DNA from 3 places in the Egicoccus sp. AB-alg2 genome. Region 1 is predicted to be linked to each of the others. Evidence: riboswitches for the same ligand, from Rfam matches in the RefSeq annotation. Region 1 holds a riboswitch; each other region holds the start of a gene.
What was found. Region 1 has a riboswitch for thiamine pyrophosphate ahead of thiE (thiamine phosphate synthase). Riboswitches for the same ligand answer to the same signal wherever they lie in the genome.

Region 1 (3,235 bases):
CGCGCCGACGTCGCGCCCCGCTACGCCCGCGAGTGGCTCGAGCAGCAGACCGCCGCCGGCTGGCTGCGCTGCCCGAACCCGGACGAGGCCGCCGAGGTGCGGCGCTTCTCCCTGCCGGCGGTCGCGGCCGCCGTCCTGCTCGAGCCCGACAGCGGGATCCACCTCGGCCCCCTGGTGCACATCGTGCGCGCGTCGGTCGGCGTCTTCGACCGCCTGCTGCCGGCCTACCGCACCGGTACGGGCATCCCGTACGCCGACTACGGAACGGGCGTCCGGCAGGGGCTCGCCGCGCTGAACGGCCCGACCTTCGACACCCAGCTGGCGGCATGGATCGCCGCGCTGCCCGACGTCGACCGGCGGCTGCGGGAGGGCGCCGCACCGCGCGTCCTCGACCTCGGCTGCGGCGTGGGCCGCTCCACGCTGGCGCTGGCACGCGCCTACCCACGCGCGGTCGTCCACGGCATCGACCTCGACGCGGCCTCGGTCCGCGAGGCCGAGGCCGCCGCGTCCGCCGCCGGGCTCGCCCACCGCGTCACGTTCCGCGTCGCCGACGCGGCCGAACTGGCCAGCGAGGGACGCTACGACCTCGTGACGGTGCTGGAGGCGCTGCACGACATGGGCGATCCGGTCGGTGCGTTGCGGGCCGTGCGGCCGCTGCTGGCCGAGCACGGCGTCGTCTACGTCGCCGACGAGCGGGTGGCGGACACGTTCGGCGAGGACGCCGACCTCGTCGAGCGGCTCACCTACGGCTTCAGCATCCTGCACTGCCTGCCGGCCACGTTGGCCGAGGACCCGGTTGTCGCCAACGGCACGGCGCTGCGCGCGACGACGCTGCGGGCGTGGGCCCGGCAGGCCGGTTACCGCGACGCGGTCGACCTCGGCGTCGACGACCCCTTCTGGCGCCACTACCGCCTCGATCCGGAGCCCGTGGCATGAACCGCACCTCCGACGCCACGACCGTCGCCGTCCCCGCGACGTCCCCCGCCCCGGCCGGCACGGTCACCACGCCGTTGCCGCCGGTGCGGCCGGTCGCCGGCAGGGACCCGGCCGGTCACCTCGCCACCGGGTGGGAACCCCACCGCCCGGTGCAGGACGGCCTCGTGCGCCGGTTCGTGCACGCCTACGCGTCCTCGTTCGCGGCCGTGGTGCAGGCGCACGGCGGCCGGGTCGTGCAACGCGACGGCTACGTGGTGCACGACCTCGGCCGGCCCGCGGCCACGTACGGCGGCGTGTCGCTGCTCGCACCGCTGCCGCACGGCGAGCACCGCCGTGTGCTCGCCGCGATCGAGGCCGACCTCGTCCCCGGCGGCACCGGCGACGTGCTGCTGTGGAGCGCGTGGCCGACGCCCGACCTGTCGGCGGACGGGTGGCGGCTGCAGGGCCATCCGCCACTGCTGCTGCGACCGACCGGCGAGGCGGAACCTCCACCACCGGCCTGGCTGCGGATCGAGCGGGTGTCCGACCGTCGGCGCCTCGCGGACTGGGAGCGCGTCGCCGTCGAGGGCTACCCCTTCACCGACGTGCAGCCCTGGCGGCCCGGCGTCCTGGCCGCACCCGCGCTGCTGGACGACCCGCGTTTCCATGCCTGGGTCGGCTACGACGGCGACGAACCGGTCACGATCGGCACCTCGTACGTCGCGCACGGCGTGCACGTGTTCGCGCTCGGCGTCACGCGGCCGAGCCACCGCGGTCGGGGGGCCTGGGAGGCGATGGCACGCCGGCGGCTGGGCACGTTCCCGCGCCTGCCCGTGATGTCGCTCTTCTCCGACTTCAGCCGCGGACCGGCCGAGCGGCTGGGGTTCCTGCCGCTGTCGCGCTGGACCCTGTGGGGCCGTGCACGGAGGTGAACCGCTCGCTACGGTCGGGAACGCAGACGCCGAGGGAGCCCTCCGAACCGCAGGGCTGAGATCGCGCCGGGCGGGCGCGCTACCTCGGAACCTGATCCGGGTCATGCCGGCGGAGGGAGTGCGTCGTGCGGGAGACCACCGTCCCGTCGCTTCACGTCATCACCGACGACCGTCCCGGTCGCGAGGTGCTCGCGACCGTGGCGTCGGCGCTGTCCGCCGGGGCCCCGTGCGTGCAGGTGCGCCGCAAGCGCGGCCGCGACCGGGACCGGCTCGCGTTCGCCGTCAGGGTGGTCCGGGACTGCCACGCGGCCGGGGCGCGCTGCATCGTCAACGACCGCGTCGATCTCGCGCTGGTCGCGGATGCCGACGGCGTCCACCTCGGCGCCGACGACCTGCCGGTCGCCGCGGCACGCGCCCTCGCGGACGCCGTCGCCGGGCCGGGCTTCCTCGTCGGCGGCACCGCGCGCGACCCGGACACCGCCCGGGCGCTGGTCACCGACGGCTGCGACTACCTCGGCGTCGGCCCGGTCCACGCCACGCACACGAAGGACGGCCTCCCGCCGCCGCTCGGCCACGATGGGTTGCGGCGCGTCACGGCCGCCGTCGACGTCCCGGTCGTCGCGATCGCCGGCATCACCGCGGCGCGCGTACCGGACGTGCTGGCCGCAGGTGCCCACGGCATCGCCGTCGTCGGCGCCGTCTCGGACGCTGCCGACGCGGCGGCGGCGACCCGCGACCTGCTCGACGCACTCGCCGGCACGACGGCGGGGCGGTCATGACACGGCAGGACGTCCTGGTCGTCGGCGGCGGCCTGATCGGACTGAGCATCGCCTGGCGGGCCGCCCTGGCCGGGCGACGCGTCACCGTCGTCGACGACCGGCCCGGTGAAGGCGCCTCCGGCGTCGCGGCCGGCATGCTGGCACCGGTGACCGAGGCGGCCTACGGCGAGCAGGCCCTGCTCGCCCTGACGGTCGCGTCGGCACGCCGCTGGCCGACCTTTGCCGCCGACCTCGAGGCCGCCGCCGACACGTCCGTCGACCACCGTCAGGAACCCACCCTGCTGGTCGGCCACGACCGCGACGACGTCACCAGCATCGAGGAGCTCGCCGCGTTCCAGCGCGACCTCGGCCTGGACGTCGAGCGCCTGACCGCTCGCGCCTGTCGGCAGGTCGAGCCGCTGCTGCACCCGCGCGTCCGCGGCGGCGTGCTCGCCCGCGACGACCACCGCGTGGACGCCCAGCGCGTCGTGTCGGCACTGCTGACGGCGTGCGCCGCCGCCGGCGTGGACGTCGACCGCCGCCGTGCGGTGCACCTGGAGCACGACGGCCGCCGTGTCGAGGGCGTCACGCTCGACGACGGCACGCGACTGGCCTCGACGACGGTGGTCC
Region 2 (3,235 bases), on a different contig from region 1:
GCCGCGCTCCAGCACCACTACAAGGACATCGGCCTGCTGTTCGCCGGGTCCGCGCCATCGGCGATGCGCGGCATCTTCTCCAACCACGCCCAGCCGTTCCTCCACCAGGCACAGATCGTCGAGATCGGGCCGCTCGACCTGCCCGCCACCCAGCACATCGTGAACGACGGGTTCACCACGACCGGCCGCACCCCCGGAGCGGTCGCGTCGCTCATCCACCAGTTCACCCGCGGCCACCCGCTTCGCACCATGCAAGCCGCCCACGTCGCCTGGCTGCACGCCACCAACGCCCCCGCCGACACCACCTGGGGCGCGGCACTCGCGACCATCCGGAAGTCCGCCCGCCCCGAGGTCTCGGCCGTCTACGAGCAACTGCCCGACACCCACCAGCGGACGCTGCGGGTCGTCGCCCACCGCCGTTCCGCGCTCGGCGTCGCCGGCGAACTGGTCAACCTCAGCAAGGGCAGCGCCCAGGGCGCCCACCGCAGCCTGCTCGACCACGGCCACCTCGTCGACGTGGACGGCAGCCTGCACGTCACCGACCCGTTCCTCGCGGACTGGCTGGTCGAGACCCACCCGCTCTGACCACCCGCCGGCGTGTTGCTGCGAGCTCCGACGAGGGTCAGCCGCCCAGCGCGTCGGCGATCGGCGTGTCACCGGTGGCGATCTCGTAGGTCTGTCCGATGGTGGCCGGCGCGGCAAGGCACACGGCGATGGTCGCCGCCACGTCCTCACGTGGGATCTTGTCGCCCCGGGACACCGAGGTGGTGATCCGGCCGGTGCCGGGGTCGTCGGTCAGTCCGACCGGCCGCAGGATCGTGTGGTCCAGACCGCTGTCGGCCAGCGCGGCGTCGGCGCGGCCCTTGGCCCGCAGGTAGACGTCGAACACCTCGTCACCCGGGTGGTCGGCATCGGCGTTGACCGAGCTGACCATCACGTAGCGCGACACGCCGGCCTGCCGCGCCGCGTCGACGAGCTTGACGGCGCCGCCGTAGTCGACGGACTCCTTGCGCGGAGCGCCGCTGCCCGGGCCGGCCCCGGCCGCGAACACGACCGCGTCCACCTCGCCGACGGCCTCGGCGAGGGCGGCCGCGTCGGCTTCCTCGAGATCGCACAGCACCGGCTGGGCACCCGCGTCGCGCAGGTCGTCGAAGTGCTCCTCCTTGCGGACGATGGAGCGGACCTCGTCGCCACGCCGGGCCAGGATGCGGGCCAGGTGCAGGGCGATCTTGCCGTGGCCTCCGGCGATGGCGACACGCATGGACGTTCCTCGTTCGATTCGGCGTCGCAGGGACGGGATCGACGCTACCGAGCGGATAGGCTGGCTCGTGTCGGCGGCACCTGGCCGCTCGACACGACGACACCCGGGGAGCTCGGGACAGCCGGGCTGAGAGGGTGGCCGCCTCACCGCCGCGCACCTGCGCGGCGGTGGAGGGCGTCACCGACCCGTGGAACCTGAGCCGGGTAATGCCGGCGGAGGGAGGTGCGACGATGCTGCCCGGACCCTCGGTCCCGTTCCCGGACGCCGCGACCCCGGACATCGCGCCGGAGATCGTGGTGCTGGTCGGTGGCGACCCGGTCCTGCACGACCGGGTCCCGCAGCTGCCGCAGCGGGCGTTCGTCATCGCCGCGGACTCGGGGCTGCACCTCGCCCACGAGTTCGGTCTGCCGGTCCACCTCGTCGTCGGCGACCTCGACTCGGTCCGGCCCGAGCGCCTCGCCGCGGCCCGGGCCGCCGGGGTCCCGGTCCACCAGCACCCGGTGGACAAGGACGAGACCGACCTGGCCATCGCGCTGGATGCGGCCACCCGGTTCGCGCCGGCGCGGGTCACCCTGCTGGGCGGCCACGGCGGACGCCTCGACCACCTGCTCGGCAACGCCCTCGTGCTCGCCGCCGAGGCGTATCGCGAGCTGACGCTGACCGCCCTGGTCGCGTCGGCCACGATCACGGTGGTCCGCGGCGAACGCGAACTTCGTGGGCAGCCGGGCGACTACGTCAGCCTGCTCCCGGCCCACGGCCCGGCGCGGGGGATCACCACGTCGGGCTTGCGGTTCCCGCTCTCGGACGAGGACCTCCCGGCCGGGTCGACGCGCGGCATCAGCAACCAGTTCCTGTCCGATCGCGCCACCGTGCGGTTGACCGACGGCGTCCTGCTCGCCGTCCAACCCGGTGAGCGCGGTCCCGACCACGCCTGAGGAGTACCCATGCGCACCCGTCTGCGCGCCGTCGCAGGTGGCCTGGCCCTGGCCCTGCTGCTCGCGGCCTGTGGGGAGGCGGCCGACGAGTCCGCCGGCCCTGACGAGCCCGAGCCCACGGAGGACGAGACCGGCCCCGACGACATGTCGCCACCCGAGGACCTGCCCGACCAGGTGACCATCACGCTGGTCACCCACGACTCGTTCGACGTCGAGGAGGAGGTGCTCGCCAGGTTCTCCACGGAGACCGGTATCAACGTGGACATCGTGCCGGGCGGGGATGCCGGCTCGACCGTGAACCAGGCCATCCTCACCCGCGACGCCCCGCTGGGCGACGTGCTGTTCGGCGTCGACAACACGTTCCTGTCCCGCGCCCTGGACGAAGAGATCTTCGTCCCCTACGAGTCGCCCGCGCTGGCCGGGGTCGACCCGCAGTTCCTGCTCGACGACCAGCACCGGGTCACCCCGGTCGACTTCGGCGACGTGTGCCTCAACTACGACCGCGCCTGGTTCGAGGAGAACGACGTCGAGGTACCCGACGACCTCCAGGACCTGACCGACGAGGCCTACACCGGGCTGCTCACCGTGATGAACCCCGCCACCTCCTCCCCCGGCCTGGCGTTCCTGCTGGCGAGCGTCGAACGGTTCGGCGAGGACGGCTACCTCGACTTCTGGGAGGCGTTGGCGGACAACGACGTGCTGGTCACCGACGGCTGGTCCGAGGCCTACTACGACGAGTTCAGCGCCACCGGTGACGGCGAGCGCCCGCTGGTCGTGTCGTACGCCTCCAGCCCGCCGGCCGAGGTCTACTTCGCCGACCCGCCACCCGACGAGCCGCCGACCGGCGTCATCGAGGCGTCGTGCTTCCGGCAGGTCGAGTTCGCCGGGATCCTGCAGGGCACGGAGCACGAGGCGGAAGCGCGCCTGCTCGTCGACTTCCTGCTGTCCGAGGCCTTCCAGGAGACCCTGCCGCTGACCATGTTCGTCTTCCCGGTGGTCGAGGACACGCCGCTGCCGGAGGTGTTCGAACAGCACGCCG
Region 3 (3,235 bases), on a different contig from region 1:
CGAGGAGTTCGCCTCTGTCGCGTCCGCGCGTCGTGCCGGACACTCGAACTGGTCGGGACGGACGTTCTCCGTGCACCCGATCGGTTCCTCACCAGGGAAGGAGGCGAGTACGGTGAGACTGGATCGTCGGGACACGATCGCCACCATCCTCGTCACCATCGCCGCGTTGACCTACCTCGGCTACGTCGTTCTCGGCGAACTGCCGCTCGTGCAGGATGCACGGGGCATGGGCGCGGTCGGCATCATCCTCGGCGCGGCTGCCTTCGCCACGCTCGGACTGGACGCGTTCGGTCCGCGGTGGCTGGCTGTCGGCGGCGGCGCACTCACCCTGGCGCTCGGGATCACCGCTGCCGTCCTGGAGACGGGCACGGCTGCCGCCTGGTTCCTGGCCGCCTTCTTCGTCGCTCTGATCGCCATGCTGATCCTCGGACTGGCACGGCACCTCGAGGTGCCGGCCGGCCGCGGCGCGGGACGCCACGCCGGCGGTCACGCCTGAGGCCGCGACACCCACGGCCGCCGCGCGATCCGCGGCGGCCGTCGGCTCGGGACGTCCGCCCCTTGCCGCGGGCCGGTCACCGCGCGAACATCGGGTGAGCGACGTCCGTGTGGTGAGCGGGAACTGGCGCCCCTCCGCCATGAAGCGGAGGCACCCAGCTGAGAGGCCGCTGCGGCGGCGACCGCCACAACCTGATCCGGCCAGTACCGGCGAAGGGACCACCGCACGGGCGTCGCGCCGTCATCCGCCGGTGCGCAGCCGGGCCAGCACCCGGTCGAGGACGTCGGCGTTGTGGTCCTGCTCGCCGGCGCCGGCGGCTTCGTCACGCCACAGCGCCCACAGTTCGTCGTCGTAGTCGCCGGTGCGGACGTGTTCCAGGTCGACGTGGCGGCGCACGAGCATCACGACCTGACCACGATCCATGGTCGGCTGGCCTGCCGCCGTGCGCGCCGGCCCGCCGAGTTCGTCGAGTCCGCCGTTCGCGGATTCGTGCTGCGCCATCGTGCGTCCTCGCCTCGACGTCGGCCCCCGTGGGGGACTCCAGTCTGGGTCGCGGCAGCCGTATCCGGACAGGGACAGGAGGCCTGCCGGCGCTTCGCGAGCCGGGGCCCGAGGGCCCTCCACACACGGGACCGTCCGGCACTGGACCGGGGCGGCGGTCGGACGTATCACGAACCTGAGGGCAACGCTCGATCCAGGCGAGGTGAGGACGATGGGCACCGTCACACGCACCACCCTCACGGTCGTCCTCGGCATCGCGGCGGTCGTGCTCCTGGTCGCACTGTTCGGCCGCGGTGGTGGCGTGGTCACCGCCACACCGGCTGCGGACGGCACGGTGCGCATGGTCATGGAGGAACGCGCGTTCGCGCCGACGGACGTCACGATCGTCGCCGGCCGTCCGGTGACCTTCGAGTTCGTCAACCGTGACGTCGGCAGCCACATGGTGAGCTTCGGACGTGCGGTGGTCGAGGAGGACCAGCGCGCCGTCGGCTTCGGCGAGGACCTGCTGGCCGGCCTCGACGTGGACGTGCGCCCGTCCGTGGACCGAATGGACGTGCAACCGCCCTACCGCGGGACGACGATCATGGTGCAGGGCGGCGAGACGGTCTCGGTGACCTTCACGGTGCCACCGGAACGGCGCGGCGACTGGCAGATCGGCTGCTTCACGTCCCGGGGGTGTGACTACCGCACCGGCATGGCGGCCGCCCTCCACGTCGAGTAGCACGCGCCGGGACCGGCCCCGCGACGCGACCCGGGGGAGATGGGTCATGGCACTCGAGGCGCACACGACGGAGGTCAGCATCCCGGTCGTGGGAGGCGCGCTGTACGGTGACTGGTCCGTGCCCGCGGCACCGGCGGGCGTCGTGGTCTTCGCGCACGGCAGCGGCTCGAGCCGGTTCAGCCGACGCAACCAGCTCGTCGCGGCCGTCCTGCAGCAGGTCGGTTTCGCCACACTGCTCATGGACCTGCTCACACCGGCGGAGGAGGACGTCGACCGGGTCACGCGGGGCTTCCGGTTCGACATCCCGCTGCTCGCCGACCGGGTCGTCGCCAGCATCGACTGGCTGCGCGACGACGAGGTCTTCCGTCCGGGCCGCGTCGGTCTCTTCGGGGCCAGCACCGGCGCGGCGGCGGCGCTGGTCGCCGCCGCGCAGCGTCCGTCCGCCGTGGGTGCCGTCGTCTCGCGCGGGGGACGACCCGACCTGGCCGGACCGGCCCTGCGCCGCGTGCGTGCGCCGACGCTGTTGATCGTCGGCGAACGCGACCGGACGGTGCTGGCGCTCAACCAGCAGGCGCGCGCGGAGATGTCGGCTCCCGTCGAACTCGACGTCGTGGCCGGCGCCACGCACCTGTTCGAGGAACCCGGCGCGCTCGAACGGGTCGCCACGCTGGCCCGGGACCACTTCACGGCCTGGCTCGTCTGATGCCACCCGTCCTCCCACGGCGGGCACGTCGGCCCTGTTCGCGCCCGGCGGCGTGCGCCACGCTGAGATCGTCGGTCGAGGGAGGTGTTCACCATGACCGTCGAGTTCGAGACCCGCGAGCAGGAGTTGCGTGCTCGCGCCATCGCACAGCTGGAGAAGAAGCGCGAGTTCTACGGCCACGCGCTGGTGTTCCTGGTCGTCAACGGCCTGTTGATCCTGACCTGGGCGCTGACCGGCGCAGGCTTCTTCTGGCCGATGTTCCCGCTCGCCGGCTGGGGCATCGGGCTGTTCTTCCACGGGTTGGACGTGTACGGCGGCGAGCCGTCCGAGGACCGCATCCGGACCGAGATGGACCGGCTGCGCTGATGCCGGCCCTCGCGCCGTGACCACCGTCCGGAGCCCGCGCACCCCCGCGGCGGAGCGCCGGGCCGACGTCTGGCGGCGCTGGGTCGCGGCCAACGCCCTGGCGGAACTGGTCGGCCTGAGCCTGGCCGCGGGTGTCGCGATCATGGTGGCGCCCTGGCTGGACGCCGGCGAACCCGCCCCCCTGTTCACCGCCACGGCACTGGTGATCGCCGGCGGTGGCCTCGAGGGGCTGGTGGTCGGGCGCCTGCAGTGGCAGGTGCTGTGCGACCCGCTGCCCGTGCTCGCAGCGGGGCGCTGGGTGGGCGCGACCGTTCTTGGTGCGGTGCTCGCCTGGACGCTCGGGATGCTGCCGTCCACGGCGATGACCCTGCTGGACGGCGGCGGTGGCCAGGCGCCGGCCGCAGCGCCGTTCGGGGCCGCCGTCCAGTACGCGCTGGCCGCGGTGCTC

Region 2: another riboswitch for thiamine pyrophosphate. It lies ahead of ACERM0_RS11785 (thiamine diphosphokinase); the one in region 1 lies ahead of thiE (thiamine phosphate synthase).
Region 3: another riboswitch for thiamine pyrophosphate. It lies ahead of ACERM0_RS12760 (hypothetical protein); the one in region 1 lies ahead of thiE (thiamine phosphate synthase).

Annotation. Positions count from the first base shown of each region.
Region 1 is NZ_JBGUAX010000003.1:404,877-408,111, reverse strand. Features, by position in the region: gene ACERM0_RS07125 (trans-aconitate 2-methyltransferase) at 1-936, shown strand, start outside; gene ACERM0_RS07120 (hypothetical protein) at 933-1,847, shown strand; TPP riboswitch at 1,869-1,983, shown strand; gene thiE (thiamine phosphate synthase) at 1,973-2,626, shown strand; gene thiO (glycine oxidase ThiO) at 2,623-3,235, shown strand, end outside.
Region 2 is NZ_JBGUAX010000005.1:413,077-416,311, forward strand. Features, by position in the region: gene ACERM0_RS11775 (AAA family ATPase) at 1-585, shown strand, start outside; gene ACERM0_RS11780 (SDR family oxidoreductase) at 623-1,261, opposite strand; TPP riboswitch at 1,356-1,499, shown strand; gene ACERM0_RS11785 (thiamine diphosphokinase) at 1,492-2,196, shown strand; gene ACERM0_RS11790 (thiamine ABC transporter substrate binding subunit) at 2,206-3,235, shown strand, end outside.
Region 3 is NZ_JBGUAX010000006.1:103,847-107,081, reverse strand. Features, by position in the region: gene ACERM0_RS12770 (hypothetical protein) at 113-496, shown strand; TPP riboswitch at 603-731, shown strand; gene ACERM0_RS12765 (hypothetical protein) at 737-997, opposite strand; gene ACERM0_RS12760 (hypothetical protein) at 1,209-1,718, shown strand; gene ACERM0_RS12755 (dienelactone hydrolase family protein) at 1,765-2,421, shown strand; gene ACERM0_RS12750 (2TM domain-containing protein) at 2,515-2,787, shown strand; gene ACERM0_RS12745 (hypothetical protein) at 2,804-3,235, shown strand, end outside.